DNA from 3 places in the Solibacillus daqui genome. Region 2 is predicted to be linked to each of the others. Evidence: riboswitches for the same ligand, from Rfam matches in the RefSeq annotation. Region 2 holds a riboswitch; each other region holds the start of a gene.
The links. A riboswitch is a leader RNA that binds a small molecule or an ion and turns the genes downstream of it on or off. The one in region 2 is predicted to bind S-adenosylmethionine.
Positions count from the first base shown of each region.

Region 1: another riboswitch for S-adenosylmethionine. It lies ahead of O7776_RS15460 (methionine ABC transporter ATP-binding protein); the one in region 2 lies ahead of O7776_RS18105 (bifunctional homocysteine S-methyltransferase/methylenetetrahydrofolate reductase).
Region 3: another riboswitch for S-adenosylmethionine. It lies ahead of O7776_RS01500 (O-acetylhomoserine aminocarboxypropyltransferase/cysteine synthase family protein); the one in region 2 lies ahead of O7776_RS18105 (bifunctional homocysteine S-methyltransferase/methylenetetrahydrofolate reductase).

Region 1 is NZ_CP114887.1:3,126,886-3,137,247, forward strand. It holds gene gltC (glutamate biosynthesis transcriptional regulator GltC) at 1-665, shown strand, start outside; gene O7776_RS15450 (MetQ/NlpA family ABC transporter substrate-binding protein) at 726-1,568, opposite strand; gene O7776_RS15455 (methionine ABC transporter permease) at 1,822-2,490, opposite strand; gene O7776_RS15460 (methionine ABC transporter ATP-binding protein) at 2,483-3,511, opposite strand; SAM riboswitch class I at 3,653-3,755, opposite strand; gene O7776_RS15465 (thioredoxin family protein) at 3,817-4,119, opposite strand; gene O7776_RS15470 (toprim domain-containing protein) at 4,133-4,453, opposite strand; gene gcvH (glycine cleavage system protein GcvH) at 4,525-4,905, opposite strand; gene O7776_RS15480 (arsenate reductase family protein) at 4,986-5,342, opposite strand; gene O7776_RS15485 (choice-of-anchor I family protein) at 5,741-7,807, shown strand; gene O7776_RS15490 (acyl-CoA dehydrogenase FadE) at 7,918-9,699, opposite strand; gene O7776_RS15495 (acetyl-CoA C-acetyltransferase) at 9,754-10,362, opposite strand, start outside.
Region 2 is NZ_CP114887.1:3,700,136-3,710,497, reverse strand. It holds gene O7776_RS18115 (globin-coupled sensor protein) at 1-942, shown strand, start outside; gene hemG (protoporphyrinogen oxidase) at 1,091-2,476, shown strand; SAM riboswitch class I at 2,629-2,727, shown strand; gene O7776_RS18105 (bifunctional homocysteine S-methyltransferase/methylenetetrahydrofolate reductase) at 2,833-4,677, shown strand; gene metH (methionine synthase) at 4,670-8,101, shown strand; gene O7776_RS18095 (GNAT family N-acetyltransferase) at 8,290-8,802, shown strand; partial or broken gene O7776_RS18090 (spore germination protein) at 9,253-10,362, shown strand, end outside.
Region 3 is NZ_CP114887.1:300,173-310,534, reverse strand. It holds gene O7776_RS01515 (DNA-binding protein) at 1-134, shown strand, start outside; gene O7776_RS01510 (homoserine dehydrogenase) at 223-1,209, opposite strand; gene O7776_RS01505 (hypothetical protein) at 1,621-2,019, opposite strand; gene O7776_RS01500 (O-acetylhomoserine aminocarboxypropyltransferase/cysteine synthase family protein) at 2,218-3,510, opposite strand; SAM riboswitch class I at 3,628-3,743, opposite strand; gene O7776_RS01495 (DASS family sodium-coupled anion symporter) at 4,161-5,660, shown strand; gene nfsA (oxygen-insensitive NADPH nitroreductase) at 5,813-6,547, shown strand; gene O7776_RS01485 (hypothetical protein) at 6,760-7,188, shown strand; gene O7776_RS01480 (hypothetical protein) at 7,382-7,816, shown strand; gene O7776_RS01475 (hypothetical protein) at 7,836-9,512, opposite strand; gene O7776_RS01470 (lysoplasmalogenase) at 9,602-10,249, shown strand; gene pepT (peptidase T) at 10,295-10,362, shown strand, end outside.

The DNA of each region.
Region 1 (10,362 bases), 570 kb from region 2:
AGCAAGTTGAAGAGTATTTAGACCCAGCAAAAGGGACAATTAAAGTTGGCTTTCCTACAAGTTTAGCTAGCTATGTTTTACCAACCATCATTTCTGCATTTAAGAAAGAGTACCCAGATATTTCATTCCATTTACGCCAAGGTTCCTATAAATATTTGATTGAAGCCGTAAAAAATCGCGAACTTAATTTAGCATTACTTGGTCCATTACCGCCAAAAGATGAGGCGATTAATACAACCGTTCTTTTTAGTGAAAGCATTCACGCTTTAATACCCGCGACACATCCATTAGCAAAACAAGACTCAATTCATTTAATTGATTTAAAAAATGACAACTTTGTATTGTTCCCAGAAGGATATATTTTACAAAAAGTTGCCGTTGACGCTTGTCGTTCAGCTGGCTTCGTTCCAAAGATTACATCTGAGGGTGAAGATATGGATGCATTGAAAGGTTTAGTTGCTGCAGGAATCGGTGTGACACTACTACCGGAAAGCTCACTTTACGATTCGACACCGCGTATGACGGTGAAGATGCCAATTGCAAGTCCTACAATCCGTAGAACGGTCGGCATCATCGCGCCAACAACACGGGACCTCGCTCCATCAGAACAAGTATTTGTGGATTTTGTATCTAAATTCTATTCACGTCTGTCGAGGTTTCAATAATGAAAAAAACCATTCTCCAGAACAAACTGGAAAATGGTTTTTTTAAATACAATTATTTTGTTACTTCCCGTCAACTGGAACTACTGAGCCGCCCCATTCTTCTACGATGAAGTCTTGAATTTCTTTAGAGTGTAATGCTTCAACTAATGCTTTAATTTCTTTTGAATCTTCGTCACCAGATTGAACAGCAATGATGTTCACGTATGGTGAATCACCAGACTCGATGGCGATTGCGTCTTCTAATGGGTTAATACCGTTGTCGATTGCGAAGTTTGAGTTAATTAATACCGCGTCACCTTCTTCGTTATCGTACATTTGGAATAACATTTCTGGAGCTGTATCATAATCAAATACTAAATTTTTTGGGTTTTCTACAACGTCTTTAAGCTCTGCTTTAGTTTTATCGATACCATCAGCTAACTTGATTAAACCTTGTGCTTCAAGTAATGAAAGCATACGGCCATGGTCAGCTACAGAGTTTGATAATAGAATTGTTGCGCCTTCAGGAAGCTCTTCTAAAGATGCATATTTTTTAGAGTAAATACCGATTGGCTCAATGTGAATACCACCAGCATTTGCGAAGTCATAGTTAAATTCTGCTTTTTGACCTTCAAAATACGGAATATGTTGGAAGTAGTTGGCATCTAAATCACCAGATTCTAAGTCTTGGTTTGGTAATACATAATCTTGATAAGGTTCGATTTGTAATTCGATACCTTGTTTTTCTAAAATTGGTTGAACTTGTTCTAAAATTGCGGCGTGAGGTGTGTTTGAAGCACCTACCACTAATGTTGTTGGCTCTGCTGTTGTATCGCTGCCTGTTGTTGATTTTTCGTCTGTCCCACATGCTGCTAGAGCAAGGATTGAAGCACCTAATGCTACTGAAGATAATAATTTTTTCATCATTTTTTCCTCTATTCTATATTTTTCTCACCTAAACTTTTCGAACATTTTTTATATTCTGGATATTCACTATACAGAGGCACCTCTTAATCATTTACGCCTCGGCGTAGATGCGTCCAGATTTTTTCGAGTTTGCTCGAAAAATTCCTCTAAAAATCTGTGACATCCGCCGGGGGCTTAACTTGAGTCATCAAGTTAAGAGATGCTTGTTCGATAAGTATTGGCTATATAATTACGGCGTAATTGCCACTAACTATCGTTTATCAATTTTTGTTGTAATGCTATCACCAATAATTTGAATAATAAATACAATGATTAAAATAATAATGGTCGCCATAAATGTAACGTCTGTACGATTACGAGAGAAACCATCAAGGAAGGCTAAGTTTCCAAGACCACCTGCACCGATAATACCAGCCATCGCTGTATACCCTACAAGTGCTACCGCTGTTACTGTAATCCCAGAAATAAGCGCCGGTAAGCTTTCTGGAATTAATACTTTCCAAATGATTGTTGACGTTTTCGCACCCATTGAACGAGCCGCTTCGATAACACCTTTATCAATTTCACGTAGCGCAATTAATACCATGCGCGCATAAAACGGTGCGGCCCCAATAATTAAAGCCGGTAATGCTGCATTAGCACCACGAATTGTTCCAAGTAAAAACTTCGTGAAAGGAATTAATAAAATGATTAGCACGATAAACGGTATCGAACGGAAAATATTAACGATAGATCCCGTTAAAAAGTGGACGATTTTATTAGCCCATAGTTGATTGTCGCTTGTTAAAAATAAAACAATCCCGATTAAAATACCCAATACGAATGTCACTGCCGTTGCGACTGTTGTCATATACAATGTTTCGTATGTGGCTTCGAGCATTTTGTCCCAATTCACATTTGGAAATAATTGATTAATCATGCTCAATCACCTCCATTTGTATTTCATGCTGTTTTAAAAATTGGAGTGCCTTTTGTATTTGCTGCTTGTCGCCATCAATGTGGACAAACAATGTACCAAGTGAACCGCCCGTTGTCGTTGAAATTTTGCCATGCACAATATTAATGACAACATCGAATTGCTTAATAATTTGGGAGATGACCGGTTGCTCTGTTGTAGCTCCAGCAAATGTCAATTTCACAATTTTTCCTGATGGATAGTTCGTTAAAATTTGCTCTAGCGATGCTTGTGTTTCTTGCGTTTCACCAGCAGCCTTCGATACGAAGTTTTTCGTAATCGGTGCTTGAGGAAGTTGGAACACTTGTAATACATCCCCTTGTTCTACAACTTTACCAGCTTCCATAACTGCGACACGGTTACAAATTTTACGGATAACGTGCATTTCGTGCGTAATCAGAACAATTGTTAGCCCGATTTGTTTGTTAATGTCTAGCAGTAATTGTAAAATCGAATCCGTTGTTTCTGGGTCTAGTGCAGAAGTTGCTTCATCACAAAGTAATACTTCTGGATTGTTTGCTAATGCGCGGGCAATGCCGACACGCTGCTTTTGACCACCCGATAATTGTGACGGATACGCTTTACCGCGCCCCTTTAAACCAACTAGTTCGATTAATTCCTCTACGCGCTGTGCACGCTTGGCATTCGGTACACCTGCAATTTCAAGTGGGAACGCAATGTTTTCCTCAACCGTACGTGACCAAAGTAAATTAAAGTGTTGGAAAATCATGCTGATCTTTTGGCGAGCTGAACGTAACTCATTACCTGACGCTTTCGCAATATCTTGTCCATTGACAATAACCGAGCCAGTTGTTGGCTTTTCTAAACCGTTTAATAAGCGAATCATCGTACTTTTACCGGCCCCACTATATCCAATAATTCCGAAAATTTCACCTTTATTAATCGACAAGTTTACATCATTGACGGCGGTTAGATCGCCGTTTTTTGTTTTATAAACTTTCGTTATGTTTTGTATATCAATCATCGCTTGAACTCCTTTAACTTGAAATAACCTGTTCGTTATGTTCAATAATCGCTTTTTTACTTATTCGCCTCTTAGAACAAACAAAAAACCTTTCTACCACGACAAGTAGAAAGGTTTCGCAAATTTATACGTTGAACCGTTCTCTCATCTTTCAAAGATAATCTTTGTGTGACTTGGCACCTTTGCAATAATTGCTGGTTGCCGGGCTTCATAGGGCACTTCCCTCCACCTCTCTTTATAAGAGTAACGCTATTAAGTTTGTTTTGTATGAATGTTACTTTATCATGCTAATAATTGTTCGTCAATTACTTTTTTAATATTTCATACAAAAATGGTACGGATTGAAAAGCATAAATTTTTTCCTGTAATTGTCCATTATTAGAAACAAGTAAGCAAGGAACACTTTCAATTTTCAGATCTTGTGCGAGGTTCTCTAAATAATTGATATTTGCCATTCCAATCGGTAAATCTGGTAGTAATTCCTCAATTACATTTAAAATTCTTTTGGCCACATCACATGTCCCACACATAGGGGTATAGATAAAAAGTGCACTTTTTTCATGTTGTTGTACACTTTGCTCCCATTGGCTTCTTGTCCATTGTTCCATCGTAATGTCATTCCTATCTTACTAAAAATTTTGCCTGTTGTAATAAATCGCGTAATATAACGGTTGGTGTTTTTTCAACTTCATTATACTGTTGCGGAATAATAAATTGTTGCGCTTCTGGATACACCCGATTCATGAGCTTTCGTAATTTTTCTCCATTTTTATCTGCGTCAAAAAATGTCACAATATCATCTTGCTCGTAAGCTTCTAATAAATCAATTAAATCGACTTCACTGATTGTGCCATTCGTACAAAGAATTGTCACATTCTCTGCTAAAATTGGCTCGATTCTCAACTTATCTGCACGTCCTTCTACTATGATACATTTTCCCATGAAAGCACCTCCCATAGTTTAATAACCAAAAAACGCCAAAACCTAAACATACTAGGTTTCGACGTTAAATATTATTGCTCGATTAATTCAGCGTATGCATCTGCATCCATTAATTCTTCAACTTCAGCTTCATTAGAAAGCTCAACTGTAATCATCCAAGCTGTACCGTATGGAGATTCGTTAACGAATTCTGGGTTATCTGATAATTCTTCATTTACTGCAACAACTGTACCTGACACTGGTGCGTAAAGTTCAGAAACTGTTTTTACTGATTCCACACTACCGAATGGTTGATCTTTAGCAATTTCGTCTCCTACTTCTGGTAGCTCAACGAATACGATGTCGCCTAATTCAGATTGTGCGAAGTCTGTAATACCGATTGTTGCTTTGTTTCCTTCAACTTTAATCCACTCGTGCTCTTTTGTATAACTTAATTCTTTTGGTGTGCTCATGAGAAAACCTCCAAGTAATATGTAGTATATTCAAGTTCATTTTGCCATATTTCGTTCGGAAATTCAATGATATTCAACGGTTATTTCCAAGTTTCCAAGAAGTCAGACTCCTTAAATCCTAATGTTAATTTTTTTCCATCTGTTACGAGTGGACGTTTAATTAACATGCCATCTGATGCTAATAGTGCTAATTGCTCGTCTTCAGACATTGTTGGTAATTTGTCTTTCAACTCTAACTCACGGTACTTCATGCCTGATGTGTTAAAAAATTTCTTTAAGGGAAGACCACTTGCTTCATAATATGCCTTTAACTGTTCTTTAGAAGGCGTTTGTTCAACGATGTGAATATTTTCATAGGCAATACCGTTTTCATCTAACCATTTTTGTGCTTTTTTACAGGTTGTACATTTTGGATAGTTAATAAATTGAATTGTCATTTTTCCGCTCCCTTAGTATAGTTCAATTTTTTCTATTGTAATCGAAATATAATAACAAATCGAGCGAAATCCGATTAATAGTAAGATTACTTTTATTCGAACTTGAAGCAAACCTACTCCTTAAAAATGGATTTTAGTCATTAAATGTGGTTGGTTTTTCTAATAAGCTTCTGTATAACTTTGGTGAGCTATCGCATGTCTGCGATAAAGCCATGTGATACGTTTAAGTGCTTAAAAGGCTATGCCAGTAAACACGAAGATAAAACAGAATTTTCTAAAAATGTAAAATGAGTCATTTTTTGAATCATACTTTAGTTTTTACAAAAATTTGAAAACAATTAACATTCTATTAACTATCCAACCTTAAACTAGACAAAACTAGAAAAGGCGGTAGGAAAATGAGTAAATACTTTACATCAAAAACAATGTTCGCTTTAGCGTTGGCTGGAACATTGATTGCGGCACCGAGCTTAACAACGGAAGCAGCTGTACAAAATTATCAATTATCAGTCGATGCTCATTATGATTCAGGCGTTCAAAATCCTGATGGTGGGACGACTGAAATTATTGCCTATAACAAACACAATCATTCGATGTATTTAATTAACGGTGATACAAAATTAGTAGAAAAAATCTCTCTGAATTATTCTTCAGCAAATGCAATGAACTTAGTACCCGATTTTTCTGTAGACATTGCTGAATTAATTAAAACTATCGATCCTGATTTCGTTTACGGGGGGCTACCGAGTATTGCCATTTCCCCTAATGAAAACGTTGTAGTTGCTGCAGTCCAATCCGATGATTATACAAAAGATGGTTATGCCGTATTTTTAACTGGTGAAGGAGAGCTATTAAGTATCGTAAAAATAGGGGTACAACCTGATAACATTACATTCTCACCAGATGGAAAAAAAGTATTAACTGCTAACGAAGGGGAACCTCGTAACGGTTATGGAAAAGGAATTGAAGACCCACAAGGTACCGTATCTGTAATTGATGTATCAAATGGTTTTACGGGTTTGACAACTAAAAATATTACATTTGAAGCATTTGATCGTGCTGAAAAACGTGCCGAGTTAGTAAAAGACCAAGTAATTATAAAGAAAGATGCCAAACCATCTGAAGATTTAGAGCCTGAATATGTAGTCGTAAGTGAAGATAGCAAATATGCTTACGTTTCACTCCAAGAAAACAATGCCATCGCAAAAATAGACTTAACAACAAACGAAGTAATTTCAGTAAATGGGTTAGGATTTAAAGACCATCAAGAAAAAGGAAATGAATTGGATCTACTTAAAAATAAGGACGTAAAACTTCAGAATGAGAATGTCTTTGGCATTTATATGCCAGATGGGATTTCAACGTATAGCGCGAACGGTAAAAATTATATTGTCACTGCGAATGAGGGAGACAGTCGTGAATGGGGAGAAGAAGACACACCTTCATTCCATTTAAATGAAAACGAAAAAGAAGTAGATGGCAACGAAATCGTATATTATGATACGACGCAATATGACGGCTTTGATGATGGAAAAGACTATATTTTTGGTGGACGCTCTTTCTCAATCATTGATGCCGATACAATGGAAATCGTATTTGATAGCGGAAGTGATTTTGAAAAAATAACGGCCGAGCTTTACCCTAAATACTTCAATACGACGAATGATGAAGTAAAGATTGATAACCGTAGCGGTAAAAAAGGGCCTGAGCCTGAAGATGTTAAAGTTGGTAAAATCGGTGACGAAGTATTCGCATTCATTGGTTTAGAGCGTATCGGTGGGATTATGATGTACAACATTACAGATCCAACAAAGGTTAAATTTGTCGACTATATGAATACGCGTGACTTTAGCGAAGCTATAAAAGGTGACGTTTCTCCAGAGGGATTAGCATTTGTGACGAGTGAAAAACCTCAATTATTAGTTGGGCATGAGGTTAGCGGAACTGTAACAGTGTTAGATATCCTGGCAAAAGATAAAAATCTAAAATTCAACGACATTGAAAATCATATTGCAAAAAATGAAATTATCGAAGTAACACAAGCCGGATTATTAACTGGGGTTAACGAAACGACATTCGCACCTAACAAACCATTCACAAAAACTCAAGCTGCAACTGTATTAAATCGATTAGCTGGAAATACAAATACGAATGGGATTGAATGGGCAATTGAAAACAATTTAATTCCAGGTGTAACGGATCAAATATTTGCTTCAAACAAAGAAATTACTCGAGAAGAATTTGCCTATGCAGTTTATAACTATCTTGTTTTATCTGGTGAAACATTCGAGGAGGTAACAGCAGAAAAATATAATGACGATGCCAAGCTTAGCACAGAGGCAAAACAAGCAATCTATGCACTTCAATCAAAGGGAATCATGATTGGCTCAGATAAAAACTTCAATCCAAACAAAACTTTAACTCGTGCACAAGCCGCAATCGTCTTCAGCCGAATGTTAAACTAATCGATTTTTTATCACTTTCGTAAAGTAGAAAAATAGCCTTCCATTTGAATTTTATCTATAGTAAAACGAGATGCGGCGTCCCACATCTCGTTTTTATTTGATTTTACCGATTAAACGACAAACTTTTCAGCTTCGATTAACTTCACTGAAGCTTGGCGTTTTTTCAGAATTAAGTTGTATGGGTTGTTACGTGTTAACTTACGTAGCGCTGAAAGGATCATACGTGCATTGTCACCTTCAACTGATGCGATTAATGTTTCTTTTGCTTCTTTTTCGATTTCTGCAAATGCTTCTTGGCAGAAAATTTGTGTGTAGAGAATTTTTTGTGCTGCTTTTTCTTCACCGTCACGTGCAATTGCTTTTTGCGTACGAATAACAGCTGATTCCATTGCGTATAGTTGATTTGCAATGTTAGCGATGTTTACAAGAACTTCTTGCTCTGCATCTAATTTTGCTCCGAAGCGCTGAGCTGCTGCACCTGCTGCAAGTACCGCAATTTTTTTCGCGTTTTTCACTAAATATTTTTCTTGCTCTAATGCTTCATTGCCGATTTCTTCAGGCATTAACATTAATAGCTCGTTTTGTAGCTCTTGTGCTACTTGTAATAACGGTAACTCACCTTTTAATGCTTTTTTCATGAATGTACCTGGCACGATCATACGGTTGATTTCGTTTGTACCTTCGAAAATACGGTTGATACGAGAGTCGCGGTAAATGCGCTCTACTTCGTACTCTGCCATGAAGCCGTAGCCACCGTGTAATTGCACTGCCTCGTCTGCTACATAATCTAATGTTTCAGAGCCGAATACTTTTGCGATTGAACATTCGATTGCATATTCTGCGATAGCACCTGCGATTGCTTTACCGTCTTTTTGCTCTGCTTCAGATAACTGACTTAAACGGTCCTCGAAGTAACCAACTGTGCGATAGTTTAATGACTCAGACGCATAAATTTGAGATGCCATCGTTGCGAGTTTTTCTTTCGTTAAGTTGAAATCTGATAATTTTGTTTTGAATTGTTGACGTTGGTTTGTGTACGCTACTGCAAGTTCAAATGCACGTTTTGAAGCTCCTACTGTACCTACTCCTAATTTATAACGTCCGATATTTAAGATGTTGAATGCGATTACGTGACCACGACCGATTTCACCTAATACGTTTTCTACTGGCACCACAGCATCTTCTAAAATTAATGTACGTGTAGAAGATGATTTAATACCCATTTTCTTCTCTTCTGGACCAACAGAAACCCCTTGGTATGTGCGTTCTACGATAAAAGCAGTAAATTTATCGCCATCGATTTTTGCGTATACTACAAATACGTCTGCAAAGCCTGCATTTGTAATCCATTGTTTTTCACCATTTAAAATGTAGTGAGTGCCTGCTTCATTTAACTTTGCCGTCGTTTTCGCACCTAATGCGTCTGAGCCTGAACCTGGCTCTGTTAACGCGTAAGCAGCGATTAACTCACCTGATGCCAACTTCGGTAAGTATTGTGTTTTTTGCTCATGGTTACCGAATAATACGATTGGTAAAGAACCAATACCAACATGTGCACCGTGCGTAATAGAGAAACCACCCGCTGGCGACATTTTTTCACCAATTAATGCTGAAGAAATTTTGTCTAAGCCTAAACCTTCGTACTCTTCAGGTATATCAGCAGCTAATAAACCTAAATCTCCTGCCTTTTTTAATAAACGTACAGAGTGCTCAAACTCGTGATGCTCCAAGTTTTCAATTACTGGCACAATTTCATTTTGCACATACTCTTGTGTTGTTTGTGCAATCATTTTTTGCTCGTCAGTGAAGTCCTCTGGTGTAATTACACGCTCGATTTCTACGTCTTCGATTAAGAAGCCGCCACCTTTAATAATGTTTGTTGTTTGTTCCATTATGAATTCCTCCTTATTTCCCACTGTGAAATTTTTTTCCGTTCCATATTCCACTTACAGTACTTCAAATACGCCCGCTGCGCCCATACCTCCGCCGATACACATTGTTACGACACCGTATTTACCACCGCGGCGTTTTAGTTCGTTAATTAGCTTGATTGAAAGTATAGCACCTGTAGCCCCTAGTGGATGCCCAAGAGCAATCGCGCCACCGTTTACGTTTACTTTATCAATATCGATGCCTAGCTCACGCACAACTTGAATTGACTGTGAGGCGAATGCTTCGTTAATTTCCCATAAATCAACCTGATCTTGTGTAATACCCGCGATTTCTAACGCTTTTGGTACTGCTACAATTGGACCAATTCCCATTACTTCCGGTGGCACCCCTCCAACCGCAAAACCTAAGAATTTCGCAAGCGGCTTCATGCCTTGCTTTTCTGCTTCTTCACGGTCCATGACAAGTACTGCTGCCGCGCCGTCAGATGTTTGCGAAGCATTACCAGCTGTTACCGAACCTTTGACGTTGAAAGCTGGGCGTAACTTAGCTAAGCCTTCAATTGATGTTCCTGGACGAACGCCCTCATCTGTATCGAAAACGATTTTCTTTTCTTTTAATTGATTATTTTCATCAACAAAGTATTCAACAACTTCTACTGGTAC
Region 2 (10,362 bases):
CATGTTCATATTGGTCTAAAAACGAAATGGTATATCGGTGCGTTCCAAAGTATACTCACTGATTTTATTCGTTTAGTACAGCTGAATATCAAGCAGGAGAGCCAATCCTATCATACGATTACAGCTATTTCAAAAATGTTAAACTTTGAGCAACAAGTTGTTCTTGAGGAATTTGAGTATGTTATTGAAGCGATTAAGGAAAAATTAGAGCAAGAGAAACGTCAAGTTAGCAATGCTATCATAGGGTCATCAGCTAACTTGGCAGCTATTTCAGAACAAACAAATGCTTCTTTCCAACTGTTGACTGAACAATCAGAAGTGATGGTTGATTATGTGAAAAAAGCCATCGATTATTCAGAAAAGACAACGGAGCAAGCGCATCAAGGGAAAGTTCAAATCCAACAGCAAGCGGTAAGTATGAATGCGATTCAACATTCAGTGGCGATGATTTCGGAGGAAATGGACAAGCTAACGGAAATTTCAAAAGAAATGGAATCCACAATGGGCATCGTTACAAATATAGCAAACCAAACTAATTTACTTGCATTAAATGCGGCGATTGAAGCGGCGCGTGCTGGAGAAGCGGGTAAAGGCTTTGGTGTAGTATCTGGAGAGGTGCGTAAGCTTTCAGAGCAAACAAAAGAATCGGCAATTAATGTAGAAGCATTATTACAAAATACAAATATTCGTACAACTAAGCTTCAAAAATCTCTGGAAGAAATTAAGTTAGCGGTAATTGTTGGTGAAGAAAGTATGCACAATACAGAAATACAATTTAATGCAATTGTGGAATCAATGGATGCGACAAAAACGCAAAATAATTTAGTAGAACATGAAGTAAAAAAAATTGGTGATGTTATTTTAGAACTAGGTAGTGCCTTTGATGAAGTAACTTACGCAGCGGATGCGTTAGCAAATGTCTCGCAATCATTAGAAAAGTAAAAATTAGCGCATGTTAAAGCAACTCTTTAATATGCGTTTTTTTTATTGATTTATATACAAATTTGTAATATCCGTCAGTCCAATTTTTCACTAAAAGAGCTTATACTTAAATAAGAACAAGAGCGCGAATTAATAGGAGAGAATGAATATGAAAACAGTAGTAGTGGTAGGTGGCGGAATCACAGGCTTAACGACGTTGCATTATTTGAAAAAACAGCTTGCTGAAAATAATGTAAGAGCGCGTTTAGTATTAGTTGAAAAAAATCCGTATTTAGGTGGGAAAATACATTCGGAGCACAAAGGTGGCTTCATTATGGAAACGGGGGCTGATTCTATTGTGGCACGTCACCCTGGAGTATTAGAACTTGTTCAAGAACTTGATTTTGAACATGAACTTGTGTACAACGAAACCGGAATTTCATACATTCATACGAATAACGAGCTACACGCGATTCCTGCCGGTTCGACATTTGGCATTCCCATGAGTGTGGAGTCATTAATGGCAAGTACGCTCATTTCAGAAGAAGGAAAGCAACGGTCGCTTGAGGATTTACAGTTGCCGAATACCAATTTCACAAAAGAAAGCTCAATAGGTGAATTTTTAGAGTACTTTTTAGGTGAAGAAATAGTGCACAATCAAATTGCCCCTGTATTAGCTGGTGTTTATTCGGGAGACTTATATCAACTTAGCTTGAATTCAACATTGCCATACTTAGTCGATTACAAAAACAAATATGGTTCGATTATTAAAGGCTTTGAAGCAAATAAAGAGCAATTTGACAAAGCTGCAAATAAAAAATTTATTTCTTTTAAATCAGGCTTATCGGCAATAATTGATCGTTTAGAGCAAACACTGACAGAAGTAGAATTCAAGAAAAACACAGCAATTCAAGCAATCCATAAGCGCGGTGAACAATATGATGTAGTGCTAGCTAACGAAACAATTGTAGCTGATTTCGTTGTTCTAGCAACGCCAAATGAAACGGTTCGAGCGGTTTTACAAGACGCTGTGATTAACCAACAACTTGAAAAATTCACGAATGCTTCTGCACTAACGATGTATGTAGGCTTTGATGTTGCAGATAGCGTACTCCCGGCAGATGGCACCGGTTTTATCGTTTCGCATCATTCCGATTTAATATGTAATGCTTCAACATGGACAAGTCGTAAATGGAAGCACACATCGGCACAAGGAAATTTACTTGTTCGTCTCTTTTATAAGAACATTAACCCGCGCTACGAAGAATTAGCGGTGATGACAGATGAAGAGCTGACACAAGTTGCGCTAGAGGACATTAAGCTAAGTCTTGGTATTGAAGCCGAGCCGACAGTTGTGAATGTGACAAAATGGATCGACAAAATGCCACGTTATGATTTAGCGCATAACGAAGCACTCAGTGTTGTTGTAAAAGAATTAGCGCTTCGTTATCCAAATGTGTTACTAGCAGGATGCTCGTATTTTGGTGTGGGCATTGGCGCATGTATCCAAAACGGTAAAAAAACAGCCGAACAAATTAGTGCGCAGATTGTATAAATAATCACAGCCTATTAAAAAGTGATTATAAACCCGATTCTTTACAAAGAAAACGTTTGCAATGTAGGAAGTTATACTTTATTTGCATAAAGGGTTGACGTTCGTGTGTGATAACGGTATGATTCACTTAATTATCTGAAAAATTCATAAAATTCTTATCAAGAGAAGTAGAGGGAACTGGCCCGATGAAGCTTCAGCAACCAACAAAAGTCAGGTGCTAAATCCAGATGGCAAATGCCAGAAGATGAGAAGGGAACTAAGTTCGTCATGATTGAAGCCTTCTTTTTTATTTAAAAAAGAAGGCTTTTTTGTATCACTAAAATACTGAAAATACTGTGAATAATGGAGTGAAAGCAATGGGTTTACTTGAAGATTTAAAAATAAAGGTGCTAACAGCAGACGGTGCGATTGGCACATTATTATATTCATATGGATTAGATTATTGTCATGAGGAAATGAATATTGCACGTCCTGAAATTATTGAAAAAATTCATAGTGAATATATCGCGGCTGGCGCAGACATTATTCAAACAAATACGTATGGTGCCAATGCTATTAAACTAGCACGTTACGGCTATGATGGGCGTGTTAAAGAATTTAATGAAGCTGCACTAGCAATTGCCAAGCGCGCGGCAGCACCAGGAGGACAGTATGTGCTTGCAACAATTGGTGGAATTCGAGGGATTCGTAAAAGCGATGCTACCTTGGAAGAAATTTTAACAACATTTAAAGAACAGGCTGAGGTGCTATTAGCTGGTGAACCAGATGGCTTTTTACTAGAAACGTATTATGACTTTGAAGAATTATCGCTTTGTGTACATGCATTGCGCGAGCTAACAGACCTTCCGATTATTGCGCAAGTAACAATGCAAGAAGCGGGCGTATTGCAGAATGGTATGTCATTCAATGAGGCGCTACATGATTTAGAAAGATTAGGTGCAGATATTGTTGGAAGCAACTGTCGTCTTGGTCCATTCCATACAATTCAAGCATTTGAGCAAGTAAGCCTACCAAAGAATGCTTATTTATCCGCTTATCCGAATGCTTCACTTTTAGATGTAGAAGATGGGCGTGTTGTCTATGAATCGGAAACGGATTATTTTGCGCGTGCCGCTGAAGAATTAGTGAATCAAGGTGTGCGTTTAATTGGCGGTTGCTGTGGAACAACACCAAAGCATATTGCGGCTGCGAAAAAACGTTTAGCGAATTTAAGTCCGATTGAAGAAAAGGCCGAAACAAAGGGGCGTACAGAATTTGTCCGTGTAGCAGAGCCTCGCAAGCATGAACCACTACATGAAAAAGCAAAGCGAGAGCGTTCAGTAATTGTAGAGTTAGACACGCCACGTCATTTAGAAATCGAAGGCTTTGTTGAAGGTGCAAAAAAGCTATCGGAGGCAGGCGCAGATGTTGTAATGATGGCCGATAATTCGCTCGCATCACCACGAATTAGTAATATTGCGATGGCAGCGATTTTAAAGGAACACGGTGTCCGTTCATTACCACATTTAACATGTCGTGACCGTAACTTAATTGGTCTCCAGTCACATTTAATGGGACTCGATGCGTTAGAGTTACATGACATTTTAGTTGTAACAGGTGACCCAACAAAGGTAGGGGATTTCCCAGGGGCAACAAGTGTGTACGATGTGTCGTCAATGGAGCTCATTTCACTGATTAAGCAACTAAATGAAGGTGGATCATTTACCGGGAAATCTTTACGAAAACAAGCGAATTTTTCTGTAGCAGCGGCATTTAATCCAAATGTTCGTGTGTTAGACCGTGCAGTTCAGCGCTTAGAGAAAAAAATTGAGCATGGTGCAGATTATTTCATTTCGCAGCCGGTCTATACAAAAGAAAAAATTATCGAAATCTATGAGGCAACAAAGCATTTAGAAACGCCGATTTATATTGGGATTATGCCCCTGACATCATCCCGAAGTGCCGAATTTTTACATCATGAAGTACCGGGTATTAAGCTGTCTGACGAAGTATTAGCACGTATGGCGGCATGTGGTAACGATAAAGAATCAGCAACAAAAGAGGGCCTAGCAATTGCAAAAGAGCTACTTGAAACAGCGTGTCAGTATTTCAATGGGATTTATTTAATTACTCCGTTTTTACGTTATGATATGACGTTGGAGTTAATGGAGCATGTAAAACAGTATGACGCGAAACATAAAGGAGAAAAATCACATGTCTAAACATCCAATTCATGAGCAATTACAAAATAGAATAATAATCATCGATGGTGCCATGGGGACGATGCTACAGGCTGAAAACTTAACATATGAAGATTTCGGTGGCGAGGAATTAGATGGCTGTAACGAAAACTTAGTCATCACACGTCCAGATGTATTGAAAAAGGTACACCTTGCTTATTTAGAAGCTGGGGCAGATATTATTTGTACGAATACATTTGGTGGTACACCGCTTGTACTAAACGAATATGATTTAGGACACAAAGCCGTTGAAATTAATACACGCGCCGTGGAACTTGCATTAGAGGCAGCGCGTGAATTTTCGACACCGGAATGGCCGCGTTTTGTTGCAGGTGCAATCGGACCAACAACAAAAACGCTATCAGTAACAGGCGGTATTACATTTGATGAACTGGAAGAAAACTTCTATGTACAAGCAAAAACACTAATTGAAGCAGGTTCAGATTTATTACTACTTGAAACATCACAAGATATGTTAAACGTAAAGGCTGGAACAATTGCTATTCATCGTGCGTTTACCGAATTAGGGAAAGAGCTTCCGGTTATGATTTCGGGAACAATTGAGCCGATGGGAACAACATTGGCCGGTCAATCTATTGAAGCATTTTATATTTCAATTGAACATATTAAGCCGCTATCAGTGGGCTTAAACTGTGCGACAGGTCCAGAATTTATGACGGATCATATTCGTTCATTAGCCGAGCTTTCAAATGGCTATATTAGCTGTTATCCGAATGCTGGACTTCCAGATGAAGAAGGCTGCTACCACGAAACACCAGATTCTTTATCGAAAAAGCTACAAGGCTTTGCGGAAAAAGGCTGGTTAAATATTGTAGGGGGCTGCTGTGGGACAACACCGGCACATATTGCCGCAATTCGAGAGGCGGTAGCGAATTATGCACCACGTAAGCCACAAGAGTCGACACATGGTCATGTCGTTTCAGGCATTGAGCCACTGCAATACGATGAATCGATGCGTCCATTATTTATCGGCGAACGCACAAACGTAATTGGTTCACGCAAATTTAAAAACTTAATTATTGATGGTAAATTTGAAGAAGCGGCTGAAATTGCCCGTGCACAAGTGAAAAATGGTGCGCATGTTATTGATATTTGTTTAGCCAACCCAGACCGCGATGAAGTAGAGGATATGAAAAACTTCATGCATGAAGTTGTGAAAAAAGTAAAAGTACCGCTCGTAATTGACTCAACGGACGAGAAGGTAATGGAAGAGGCACTGAAGTTTTCACAGGGGAAAGCAATTATTAACTCCATTAACTTAGAAGACGGTGAAGAACGCTTTGATGCGGTTATGCCGCTTGTAAAAAAATATGGCGCAGCGCTTGTTGTTGGAACAATCGATGAAATTGGGATGGCGGTTACACGCGAGAAAAAACTTGAAGTCGCACAGCGTTCTTATAAATTGTTAATGGAAAAATGGGGCATGTCACCAGAGGATATTATTTTCGATCCACTGATGTTCCCGGTTGGTACAGGGGATGAGCAGTATATCGGTGCTGCGGAAGAAACAATCGAAGGCATTCGTCTCATTAAAGAAAACTTACCGGGCTGTTTAACGGTCCTTGGTGTAAGTAATGTATCATTCGGTTTACCACCAGTTGGCCGTGAAGTGTTAAATGCGGTGTATTTGTATCACTGTACACAAGCAGGCTTAGATTATGCGATAGTTAATACAGAAAAATTAGAGCGTTATGCATCCATTCCAGAAGAGGAAATTAAATTAGCAAACGATTTAATTTTCAATACAAACGATGAAACATTAGCAGTATTTACCGACTTTTATCGTGATAAAAAGAAAGACGCGGTCGTGAAAGAATTACCGACAACGGTTGAAGAACGTCTCGCATACTACATTTTAGAAGGTACAAAAGAAGGGCTGATTGAAGATTTAGATGCTGCACGTCAAACATTTGATACACCTCTTGATATTATTAATGGACCACTAATGGCAGGAATGGCCGAAGTTGGACGTTTGTTTAATGCCAACCAATTAATCGTTGCGGAAGTACTCCAAAGTGCAGGTGTTATGAAAGCAGCTGTAGCCCATCTAGAACAGTTTATGGAAAAAGGTGACACGAGCGCGAGTAAAGGGACAATGGTATTAGCAACGGTAAAAGGTGATGTGCATGACATCGGCAAAAACTTAGTTGATATTATCTTAAGTAACAATGGTTACCGTGTTGTAGACTTAGGAATAAAAGTGACACCAGCTCAATTGATTGAGGCAATTCGTAAAGAAAAGCCAGACTTTGTTGGGTTATCAGGCTTACTTGTGAAATCGGCACAGCAAATGGTGATTACCGCACAAGATTTTAAAGAAGCAGGGATTGATGTTCCGATATTAGTAGGTGGCGCTGCATTATCACGTCGTTTTACTGAAACCAAAATTGCTGAGCAATATGATGGACCGGTGATTTATTCAAAAGATGCTATGCAGGGGCTAGAGCAGGCCAATCGTTTAATGAACGAAAATGAGCGACAAGAGTTAATTTCAGAATTAATAACAGCTCGTGAACAGCGATTAGAGGCGGATGCGAAACGCGCGACACGTCCAGCAGTAGCGGTTGCTGAAAAGCCAGTTCGTACGGTAGTAGATGCGCCAGTATTTACACCGAAAGATTTAGTGCCACATATTAAACGTGATTATTCAGTCGCACACTTGCAGCCTTATGTGAATTTGCGTACATTAATTGGGCATCATTTAGGTTTAAAAGGGAATTTAGAGCAGCTAATAGCGGAACAAGATGACCGCGCAATCTTGTTAAATGATTTAGTGCAAGGGTATTTAAATAGTGGTGCATTAAAGGCTTCGGGCATGTATCAGTTTTACCCAGCGCAATCAGATGGGGATGATGTAGTTATCTATAGCCCAGAGGATGCGAAAACAGAAATTCAGCGTTTCACATTCCCGCGTCAGCAAACAGCCCCATTTTTATGCTTAGCTGATTATTTAAAACCAGTGGCTAGCGGAGAAATGGATTATGTTGCGCTAATGGTTGTTACAGCGGGGAAAGGTGTAAGTAGTAAAGCGAATGAACTAAAAAAAGCAGGTCGATTTTTAGAAAGTCATGCTTTGCAAGCGACAGCGTTGGAGCTTGCAGAAGGGTTTGCGGAACGAATTCATCAGGAAATCCGCGACCAGTGGGGTTTCCCAGATGCAACGGACTTCACTATGCGCGACCGTTTTGCAGCGAAATATCAAGGGCAACGCTTTAGTTTCGGCTACCCAGCATGTCCAAATTTAGAAGACCAAGAAAAATTATTTGCTGTCCTTAAACCAGAGCAAATTGGTGTACAATTAACTGAAGGCTTTATGATGGAACCAGAAGCAAGCGTATCGGCGATTGTGTTTGCACATCCAGATGCGCGTTACTTTAACGTATAATTTCTTTCAGCGAGTGTTCAACTGCCTGCTAAAAGAAGTTAAGCCCCCGTGGATGTCATGAATTCGGTAAGAAGTTTTTTGCTTGTGCGAAAAGCTGAATCCAGACGCAATTACACCGGGGCTTAATTGATTAACGAGCCGTCCTAATTTGAATAGGACGGTTTTTCTAAATTTAAGGGGGTTTACCAATGATTCGACAAGCGACAAAAGAGGATATACCAACAATTTTAGAAATTTTTAATGATAATATTTTACATTCAACGGCAATTTATATGTATAAAGAACAAACGCTTGAGCAACGAATGCAGTGGTTTGAGCAAAAGCAACAAAACGGAGAACCGCTTATGGTGTTTGATATTGATGGTGAAGTAGCGGGTTATGCGACGTATGGTAGCTTTCGAGCGTATCCAGCGTATCATTATACAGTGGAACATTCCGTATATGTACACAAAGGTCATTACAAAAAAGGCATCGCGACAAAATTAATGCATGCACTAATAGATTACGCAACGAAGCATGAAGTAAAAACGATGGTTGCAGGGATTGACAAAGAAAATGAAGCAAGTATTGTCATTCATGAAAAACTGGGCTTTACGTATAGTGGAACAATCCGCAATGCGGGCTATAAATTTAATCGTTGGTTAGACTTAGTATTTTATCAGCTTGATTTACAGGGACCAGAAAACCCTCAAGAAAATTAAAGTAATTATAACTAACTATTACGGCTTCTCTTTCGAATCACAATTTGTGGAAGAATGCTTGAATTAAGCGATTAAATCGTTGTGATTATGTGCATTTAGTGGAATTACATTAATTAACAATCTCTCATACAATATGCCACAAAATGCTGTTAAATAAGCGTTTGTGGCATTTTCGTGTATACCTAAATTTATTCTATATAACATCCATCCTTGGACGAAAAATTTACATAACAGTATTTTCTGAATAGCCATCGCCCCTAATTTTTTATGGGTCGATGGCTATTCGTGTTGCAAACGATAAAATACTCCTATGTTTACAACTCCAATTTACTAAAAATCAAAGTATAAACAAGAAAAAGTAAGTAACACTAAATAATAGTAGTCCATGATTAACGATTAATGATGGTTATGGTCAATCAAAAAATATAGTGATAAACAAGGTGAGGGAATATGTGGTTTTTTAAAAATAAATACAAAAAAACAGCAATTCCTCAACCGCCTAAAACGAGCCCGCTTGAGGAGCCCAATCAAAAAGCAGTCATAAAATTAAAAACATCTCTACAACATAACATACAAACGATCGAAGAAGCACTTGGAAAAAGTTCGGATATTGTTGTACGTAAAATTCGAATTGGGAAACAAGGAAACATTAAAGCCGGTATTTTATATACAGATGGATTAACAGATACGGCCTCTTTGCAAAACTTCATTTTAGAAACGCTTATGATAGATTTGAACAATATTGATTTACAGGAAAAAGCTTCTCCAGAGCAAAATCTTCTTAGCGTATTAAAAGATGTTGCGATGACAGTAGGTGAAATTAAAGAAATAACGAGTCTTGAAGTTATAATAACGAGTCTATTATCGGGGGATACGATTCTTCTAATCGACGGATACGCACAAGTTTTAGTCATTTCGAATAAACATTGGATCGAGCGTGGGGTAACTGAACCAACAGCCCAGACGGTAGTAAGAGGACCACGCGAAGGATTTACAGAAAATTTTCGTATAAATACGTCTTTAATACGTTGGAAAATTAAGGATCCGAATCTTCGAATAGAGTCAAAAAGTATTGGAGCACGCACGAAAACCAACACGGCCATCGTTTATATTAATGACATTGCAAATGAAAAAATAGTGGAAGAAGTCCGGTTCCGTTTGGATCGAATAAACATTGATGGGATATTAGAAAGTGGGAATATAGAGGAATTTATTCAGGATTCATAATACTCACCTTTTTCAACCGTTTTTAATTCAGAACGTCCGGATGTTGTAGCTGCTGCACTATTAGAGGGACGCATAGCGATTGTAGTAGATGGGACACCATTTGTGTTACTCGTTCCAGCGTTATTCATTCAGTTTTTCCAATCCCCTGAAGATTACTATCAGCGTACCATTATCGGAAGTCTTATACGTATCCTTAGATATGTAGCATTTTCCATCTCTTTGCTTGCACCAGCAGTATTTATTGCAATTACAACCTTTCACCAAACTATGTTGCCGCCTTCACTCCTCATTAGTTTGGCAGCCCAGCGAGAAGGTGTTCCATTTCCAGCATTC
Region 3 (10,362 bases), 710 kb from region 2:
ATGGTGAAAACTTTTTAATTAATAGCGCTCAGTTTGACACATACCACGAACAATTAGAACGCATTAAAGAAGAGATTGAGATTTGGCGCAATACACCGATTCCTGAAGATATGGATGTAAAAGACGAGGACTAATAGACATATGAAAAAAGCGAACTCGCCATTGAGTTCGCTTTTCTAAATCAATTATACCACGCTCTTAACTCGCTTTTTCTGAAGGAAGTTAAATCGTTACGGTAAATCCCGCACGCTTACCGATGATTTCCGCGTAGTCCTCTACCATCACACTCGCTGTTGGATACATACCTGCACCTGGACCAGTGATTGATAATGTCCCAATATAATTTGTTTCCATCGCTACGGCGTTAAACACGTCGTCCACCGGGTAAAGCGGGTGATTTTTATCCACTAGTAGCGGCGCAACTTTTGCTTGAATTGTGCCATCTTCTAACTTTTCCACTTCAGCAACATGGCGGTAGCGTAAACCTTTTGCCGTTGCCTCTGCTACTTGCTCTAATGAGATCGTATCAATCCCGATAACTTCAACATCTGCCCAATTTGGCTGCTCGCCGAACGCTAAGCTCGATAAAATCATCAGTTTTTTGAATGCATCTTGACCTGAAACATCGTTAAATGGATCAGCCTCTGCATAACCTAAGCGTTGTGCTTCTTTTAGCGCGTTTTCAAAGCCCCAGCCCTCTGCACGCATTTTGGTTAAAATGTAGTTTGTCGTACCATTTAAAATCCCTTGTACGCGACTAACATCGTTTACAAGTAGAATATTTTTCATCGTTTTAATAATCGGCACCCCGCCAGCTACTGATGCTTCGAATCCTACGAACACACCATTTGCTTTTGCTAAAGCCTCTAATTCTTCTCCGCGCTTTGCAAACATTACTTTGTTGGCTGTAATGACATGGCATTTTGCTTCCACAGCACGTTTTAAATAACCGTATGCTGGCTCTTCATTGACAATCGCCTCGAACACAACTTGTAGGCCCTTCTCTGCTAAAACCTCGTCCATTGATTCTGTCATTAAATGCTTTGTGCCTGGTACGCGTTCACGGCTAGCGTCTGTTACTAAAATTTTCGCTACCTCTAGCTCAACACCTAACTTTTCGCGGAGCTCCTGCCTCTTTTCATTTAATATATGATAAATCCCTTGACCTACTGTGCCAAATCCTAAGATGGCTGCCTTGATTGTTGCCATTGCCTTTCTCCTCCAAATTCAAAAAACACACTATATTAACGAATAATTCAAATAATTTTTCTTAAAGAAATTCTATCCTATATAATACATGAAAACAAGAAAAATCTCTCCTAGAAAGACATTTGTTTTCTCTAAAAAGTCATTAATCATTCAAATCTTATTTCATACTAGTAATAAAAAAACATTGGTAAGGGGGACCTACCAATGTCTTAGGGATATTATCAATTACGCCTAGGCGTAATTGCGTCCAGATTTTTTTCAAGTTCACTTGAAAAACTCCTCTAAAAAATCTGTGACATCCGCCGGGGCTTGGGCCAACACGATGTTGGTCACTTAGGCATTGCCGCACGACGCGGCGTTCTTAGCCTGAGTTCCCCTATTCAGTCGGGGTTTGAACCCCACTGTATCAAGTTAAACTGCAACGTTTACGAAATTGTAAGTACGTAAACGATAAGCAGATAAAATTTTACGCATAACGATCTCCTCTTTAATCGAAAAATTAGGCATTGCATATGGGCGTTGCACTAATTGGAACTCGCCATATTTTAAAAACCATTCTTTCGCTGGCGCTAAAATATGTGCTTTACCATGTTCTATATATTCATCTGCTACTTCTTTTACAGTATAGCCGGATTTTTGAAAATCGTGAGTTGTTTCTGAAAAAGCATGATGCCCAAAAACGCTTTGCCACATCGAATCTACATCCGCCAAAATTTGTTGGATTGAACAAGCGTTCACGAATTCCTTTACTTCATTTAATTCATAGATTATGTAAGCAGCAACGTTTTGTGCACTAAATACTTTTCCCATATTAAACAACTCCTTTTCTTTTAATTTCCAAATTAACAATTATATTTATTCCTATTGTATTACTTGGTTTTAGAGTTGTCAATAAAACTTATTAAGTTAGTAGGGATTGATTTTTTTGAAAATTCGCTTGTTTTTCGAATGGGAAATAACAAGCGAGTTTCTACTATTAATATGGCGAAGTAAATGGGCTATCGATTATTAAGCGTTTACAGCTACTGCTACCTTTGCTAACGCTTGCTCTAAATCTGCGATAATATCTTCTGCTGCTTCTAGACCGATTGATAAGCGAATGAGCTCCTCTGATACGCCAGCGATTTTTAATTCTTCAGCAGATAGCTGCTGATGTGTTGTACTTGCTGGGTGAATAATTAATGAACGTGCATCCCCTACGTTTGCTACGTGTGAGAATAATTCTACGTTATCAATCACTTGGCGCCCTGCTTCACGTCCACCTTTAATGCCGAATGTAATGATTGAGCCGAAGCCATTTTTTAAATATTTCTTCGCTAAATCATGCGTAGCAAAATCTTCGAAGCCATTGTAATTTACATATTCCACAAATGGGTGGTTTTTTAAGTACTCGGCTACTTTTTGCGTGTTTTCGTTATGACGGACAATACGCAAATGAAGCGTTTCTAGTCCTTGTAAGAAGTTGAATGCCGCGTCTGCTGATAAGGTTGGACCAAAATCGCGCAGTAATTGTACACGAAGCTTTGTCGCAAATGCAGCCGCTGCTGTGTCAATTCCATAACGAATTCCGTGATAAGATGTATCAGGCTCTGTATAACCTGGGTGTTTCCCTTGCGTCCAGTCAAATTTACCCGCATCAACAACAATTCCACCAATTGTTGTACCGTGACCACCAATCCATTTTGTTGCCGAATGAATGACAACATCCGCGCCAAACTCAATTGGATTACTACCATATGGCGAAGCAAATGTGCTATCGATTAATAATGGTAGACCGTTTTCGTGTGCAATATTTGCTACTGCTTCAATATCTAATACTTTTAAACTTGGATTACCGATAATTTCTGCGTATACCGCTTTTGTTTTTTCTGTAATAGCTGCACGGAAGTTTTCTGGGTCTGATTCATCGACAAACTTCACTGTAATCCCGTAGCGAGGTAATGTTGTTGCAAATAAATTATACGTACCTCCGTAAAGTGAGCCCGCTGCAACGATTTCATCACCCGCACCAGCTAAATTTAAAATGGAAAACGCTACTGCTGCTGCACCAGATGAAAGTGCTACTGCCGCTGCTCCGCCTTCTAATAACGCTACACGCTCTTCAAACGCACCTACTGTTGGGTTCATAATACGAGAGTAAATGTTACCTGGCTCTTCTAATGCAAAAAGACGTTGCGCATGAGCTGTGTCTTTGAATGCATAAGCCGTTGTACGATAAACCGGTACAGCAATTGCACCTGTTACAGGATCTGGCTTTTGGCCTCCGTGTAATAATAATGTTTCTGGTCGTAAGCTTGTCATTACAATACCTCCTAAAATAATTTCGATGGTGAAATCGGTGTATTTTGAGGAGGGGTTTAAAAGTAAAAAACCCCTCTTCAGTTAAGAAGAGGGGTTGCAAATGAGCAAATTAACCTCCTCTTATCTGTCAAAATGATTGTTCATTTTGTAGGACGTAGCACCTTAGTCAGTTCATCACTCACTGGTTGCTGGGCTTTCATAGGGCCTATTCCCTCAGCCGCTCTTGATAAGAGTTATGTGATTTATGTTCCATCGTTGTTTCACAGTATAAGACAGAGTAATTCCATTCGTCAACACAAAATTTATAAATTTTCTGATTTTTATATTTTGTTCATTTCATAACGCTTCACTCTCTCGCTATTAATTTCAAATATTTTCTAATTAACACACCTAATTTGCTATTCAGAATTGTTAATTAGGAGAATATATACTTATTTTAAAATAATTAAATTCACCAAATATTAACAATACCAACTGTAAAATATCGCTATAATTAAAGATGACAAACACTTTTGTTTACAGCATTCTTATTAATCTAACACTAATATGTTTATAAAAGTTGCATTGTCATGTCTTTATGCCAAGAAATTTTCTTGGTCGAAAAATTATTATTTTATGGAAAATAAATATAATAAAAGGAGGCAATTTATATGGCAACAGTAACAGAAAAAGGGGCAAACAACACTGAGCAAAAACGTAATTTAAAACCATTTTGGATTGCATTAGCATTTGCTGCGCTCATCATCATTGTGCTAATTCCAAACGGGGGGGACTTACCAGTTGTAGGTCAACGTGCTTTAGCTATTTTAGCATTTGCCGTTATTTTATGGGTAACCGAGGCGGTGTCATACCCAGTAAGTTCCGCGATGATTTTAGCACTAATCGCTGTATTACTAGGCTTAGCGCCAAGTATGGAAGATCCATCTGTTCAAATGGGGACAAGTAATGCACTTAAACTGGCTTTAGGTGGATTTAGTAACTCTGCTGTAGCATTAGTAGGGGTTGCGCTATTCTTAGCAGCCGCTATGCAAATTACAAACTTACATAAACGTATCGCGCTGTGGATTTTATCAATGGTTGGCACGAAAACAAATGCGTTAGTATTTGGTGCAATTTTAGTAGCGATTGCATTAGCATTCGTAGTACCGAGTGCTACAGCTCGTGCTGGTGCAGTTGTTCCAATTTTATTAGGAATTGTAGCAGCATTCGGCTTAACAAAGGAAAGTAAGCTTGCTGCACTATTAGTTATCACAGCAACACAAGCCGTTTCAATTTGGAACATTGGGATTAAAACGGCAGCTGCGCAAAACTTAGTTGCACTGGGCTTCATTAAATCTGAATTCGGTGTCGATATTACATGGAGCGAATGGTTCATGTATGCCGCGCCATTCTCCGCTATCATGTCGGTTGTGTTATTCTTCGTTATGATTAAACTAATCAAACCTGAAACAGACAATATCGCAAGTGGGAAAGACGTTATCCGCCAACAGTTAGTGGAACTTGGACCACTAAAACGTAAAGAAATCACATTAATTATTACAACTTTAGTTTTACTATTCTTCTGGTCTACTGAAGGAAAGCTACACCCATTCGATACAACAACAATTACGATTGTCGCGATTGCCTTTTTATTAACTCCTAAAGTAGGTGTATTCAACTGGCAGGAAGCCTCTAGCCGCATTGACTGGGGTACATTAATCGTATTCGCAGTAGGTATTTCTTTAGGCTCTACGTTATTAAATACAAAAGGTGCTGCTTGGCTGTCAGATACAATTTTCGGTTCACTAGGCTTAGATACAATGCCAATTTTAGCAACGATCGCATTAGTTACAGTGTTTAACATTATTATTCACTTAGGTTTCGCCTCAGCAACCAGTTTAGCTTCTGCGTTAATTCCGGTATTTATCGCATTAGCATTGAGTTTACCAATGCCTGTTGAAAACCAAATTGGCTTCGTTATTATTCAACAATTCGTTATTTGCTTCGGTTTCTTATTACCAGTAAGTGCGCCGCAAAACATGCTGGCTTACGGTACAGGGACGTTTACAACGAAGGATTTCTTAAAATCAGGGCTTCCGTTAACAATTTTCGGCTTCATCTTAATTTTAATTTTCAGTGCGACTTACTGGAAATGGATCGGGTTGTTGTAATCGACTTCAACCTTAAAATTGACTAAAATAGGCTTAAAGGAAAATTCCTTTAAGCTTTTTGTCGTATTAGCGACATACGAAAGAACAACATTCATGCGCCAATATCATGCATAATGTATCTTTCTAATATTACATACAAGGGAGATGTTCACGTGGAAACTAGAGAATTATTACGCAGTCACTCATCTGTTCGTAAATATACAGGCGAGCAAATTTCAAAGGAAACCGTTATCGATTTAATCGAAACAGCTCAAATGGCAGCAAGCTCACACTTTGTTCAAGCATATAGCGTCATTTGGGTAACAGACGAAGACAAAAAGAAAAAACTCGGCGAACTATCAAAAAATGAATTTCAATTCGGAACAGCTGGTGCATCGTTCCTATTTTGCGTAGACTTTAAACGCTTGCAAGTTGCAGGTAAAATGCACGGTGTCGACATCGTAGCAGATTCTGCTGAAAACGTACTTGTTGGGGTTGCGGACGTATCATTATTCGCGCAAAACTTTGTTGTGGCAGCTGAAGCATTAGGCTACGGCATTTGCTACATCGGGGGTGCACGTACAAACCCAAAAGAAATTAGCGAGCTATTCAACTTACCAGAATATGTTTTCCCTCTATTTGCAATGACGATTGGTACGCCAACAAAACGTAACGAAACAAAACCACGTTTACCAGTAGATGCTGTACTTCACGAAAATAGCTATGACGTTGAAAAATACGACACACTACTTGCTGAATACGATGCAACGATGGAAAACTACTATGCAAGTCGTTCATCAAATCAAAAAATGGCAACATGGACAAAACAAATGGCTGATTTCTTAATTGATCAAAAACGCCCATTCATTAAAGAATTCTTAGCGTCAAAAGGCTTCACTTGGAAATAATATTTTTTGGGTACACCCTTTCAACATGAAACGGTGTATCTTTTTTTATTTCTTAAAGGATTGATTCTATTTTAATAAATGCATATAATAGCAACATTACAATAGAACCAAAAATCATAGTTATTTATATACATAATGCATCCAACATTATATATAACAATCTATCTATTACACGAAGCATCTTTCATATAATAATAAGGGAGTGATTTATAATGGGCATCAGTATTACATCAAAATCACATTTAAAAACTATCCGCAGATATCCTTTACAAATCGCTACTCTTAATGAAAATTTAAAAGTACTGCACGATCATATCGCACCACATATTGATGAGACGAGATACGAAGCCATCACATCCTATGCAAACCAATATATCTCGCATACACATATTTGGGATCTGAAATTTGCTAATAATCTAGAAAATCCTGAAGTAGCCCTAATGCAACTCTTCCATTTGAAATTCATTTTAGCTTCCGAGCCTGCTCACCTACATCAATCAATCCGCTCTAATTTAGAGGAGTTAACTCATAAGTTTCGTCGTATTACACTTTACTCTGATGAGCAGCTAAAATTACGAGAAGTAAAAATGCTCGACTACATTCATAACTTTGAACCAAAAGTAGAGGACTTGTGTACCTGACGCTTCGTTTTTGGTACAAAAAGAATTTGCTGATGCAAGTTAAATTATTCTAATAAAAGGGTTTCTATCGTTCTTTTTATATAGCGCCTTATAGAAAATATGAAATTTAAGTAAATAATTCAATCTATTGTACCTAAAACTTTTTCTCTTTTTATTGATACAATATTCTTACAAACTGACGGGAGGATTTCAAATGAATTCAAGTTTTGTAGCGAAATCAATGGAGCGTCAGCATTTAAAATCTGTACGCAAGCTATCCTTACAAATTGTCGATATTAATACAGCACTAAAAGACGTCCACCAGCAGCTCGCACCACACATCGACGAAATCAAATACGAAGCAGCAACTGGTTATGTGAATCAATATATTTCACATACACATGTTTGGAACATCAAATTTGTATGCAATTTAGAAGACCCTGAAGTGGCACTAATGCAACTCTTCCATTTAAAATATATTTTAGATCGTGAGCCTGCCGAATTGTATAAAAATGCCCGTAGTATTTTGGAAGAACAACGTCAAAAGTTCCTGAAAATTACGCTATATTCAAACGAACATATCGAAATGCGTCGCACGAAAATGCTTGATCATATTATGGATTTTGAAAAAATAAAAGGAGAACGCTAAAATTGCGTTCTCCTTTTTGTTATAATCCTTCAATTTGCAATACTTTTACAGGTTGGAAGTCCTCACCTGTTTTTGCGTAGGTGATTGCTACTTTATCGCCCTCTTGTAAATAAATCGCAAATGGTGAGACTTCTGAGCTAACGATGAAGTTTTCACCTGTTTTCGTTAGAAATGACACAATGGTGAAATCCCCCACACGTTCTTTATATACACGTACTACTTCAACCGTTGCCTTTGCTTCTTCTGCATTTGACGTACCATCGACTGTACTGCCACCGCGGCTAAGCGCTGTTTTATACAGCTTTAAAGCTTCATTTGGTGTCGTACCATACGCTGAAATTTCAGGATTTGCAGCTGATACAATGAAATAGTTTTGTAAGAATCCATTCGCATCTAATACAGCTGATAACCAGCTCGCTTCACCATAGAAATTATAGAGAATCGGCATTTCGCCTTCCCATTCTTTTTCCACGAACTTCTTCTCGATAATATCAAGCGCTCCCTGTGAATCCATGTAGGACTCCTCTAAGTTACCTGTATAATATGTTGCTTGACCTGTTCGGGCATTTGTCAGCGCATAGCCAAGCATCGAATCAACGCCCTCTTTTGGGCTTGTGAAATCCGTGAAATAGTACATTTCGCCGTCTTCCATAAAGATTGGGCTTACATTTGCCTCTGTTCCTTCATCACTTGGAACTTTTACATCTTTTTTGCCAACTAAGCTATTCCAGAAACCATGCACATAATTCCCGTAGTAACTATTTTGTAGGCTGACTGTTTCTGGTGATACCGCGCCATCAATAAATTCCGGCACATCTGCTAATGCAAGTTTTTCTGTATTACCTGACGCAGCATCTACTAATACAACCCCTTTTACATCAAAACCGTTACGGGCTGAAATAAATTCACCATAAGAACGGATGTAGTAAGGTTTACCGCCCTCATCAATTTCAAGTTGTGGATCACCATTGAAAATTAATGATGGATACTGTAAACGCATATGACGCTCTAAGTTTTTGTTTAAAAATGCTGACGGAATATAGCTCATCTCTTGTTTAACAAACTTTGGATTATCACTAGAATCCGTCGCGCTCATCGTGAAGTAACCCGGTGTTGTTTTACCGTTGAACCATTTAAAGAAACCAGAAAATTCAACCGGCGCAATATAAACATACGCACCATTTACCTTTTGAATTTGTAAATTCCCTAACTCGTAATAACTTGTATTTGGCACTTGACCAAACGCTTTTTTCATTTTATTTTTCACAAATTGTGGTGGTACACTCGCTGGAGTTTTCGTTTCATCAAACGGTGCAATTTCCGTTTGTTCTTCCATTTCAGCCGAATTGTATTTGTCTTCCGCATTTAAAAATGGCGCTGAAACTAAATAGCCTATGCCGATAATTCCCACTAAAACAAAAAACGATTTCACTTTTTGTTCTATACCAACTGCAATAATTGCACCGCATAGTGCCACTACAGGCAACAAATATAAAAAAATTGTCCACGATAAATCAATTTTTGAAATATAAACAGTTACAAAAAGCGAAATAAAACTTACAATAAATACAATTACTGTACTAATAGAAACTACTTTAGTCGATAATTCTTTATTGCGAATTTTTTTCGAAAACGGCACTAATAGTAGCGTCATTGCTAGTGAGCCAATCGCGGTTATCAAAAATAATTGTCCCATCTAAATCATCCTCTCTATGTACTATTTACGAATAACCGAAAAAAAAGATTCATAAACAATAGAAAATCAGGAATTCCAGGGGGAAAAATATGACAAGAAAACTACTTATTTTATTTTTTTTAGGCTTTGGCTTCTATTATGTATTCTTTTTTGAATCAATCGACGCCTCATTAAAAATGGTATTTAAACTCATTCCGATGGTACTGCTTATTGGTCTTGCCTTTTCTACAAAAGTACCATTGAAAACGCCTTATTATTGGCTCATCTCAATTGGGCTCATCTTTTGTGCGATTGGCGACTATACGTTGCAGTGGTTTATTATCGGGCTTAGCTTTTTCTTAATTGGGCATGTTTTTTATATCTTTGCCTTTCGATCAACCGGCGTCAGTACAACACCAACTTACGTAAAAATCCTTTTAGGCGCGTATGGACTTTTCATGCTTACCTGGATCGCTGGTTCTATCTTTAAAAATGGTGATACTGTTTTGGCAATTGCCGTTGTCGCATACATGTTGGTCATTTTAATGATGGGGTGGACATCGTTTCGAACAGGTAGTTCTTTGGCGATTGCCGGCGCACTACTGTTTATTACGTCGGATTCTATTTTAGCAATCAACAAATTTATGTTCGCCGTTCCATATTCACATGAACTAATTATGTTTACTTATTACGGCGCACAATTTTTGTTCATGCTAAGTATTTCACAATATTTCAAAATAGTTCAAAAACCGAAATAAAGAGTGTACAATAAAAGTACTATCTATTTAGGAGGCCTTTTTCATATGAAAGAAAAAGTTATTGAGCGCTTAGTACGCTATGCAAAAATCGACACACAATCAGATTTCAACTC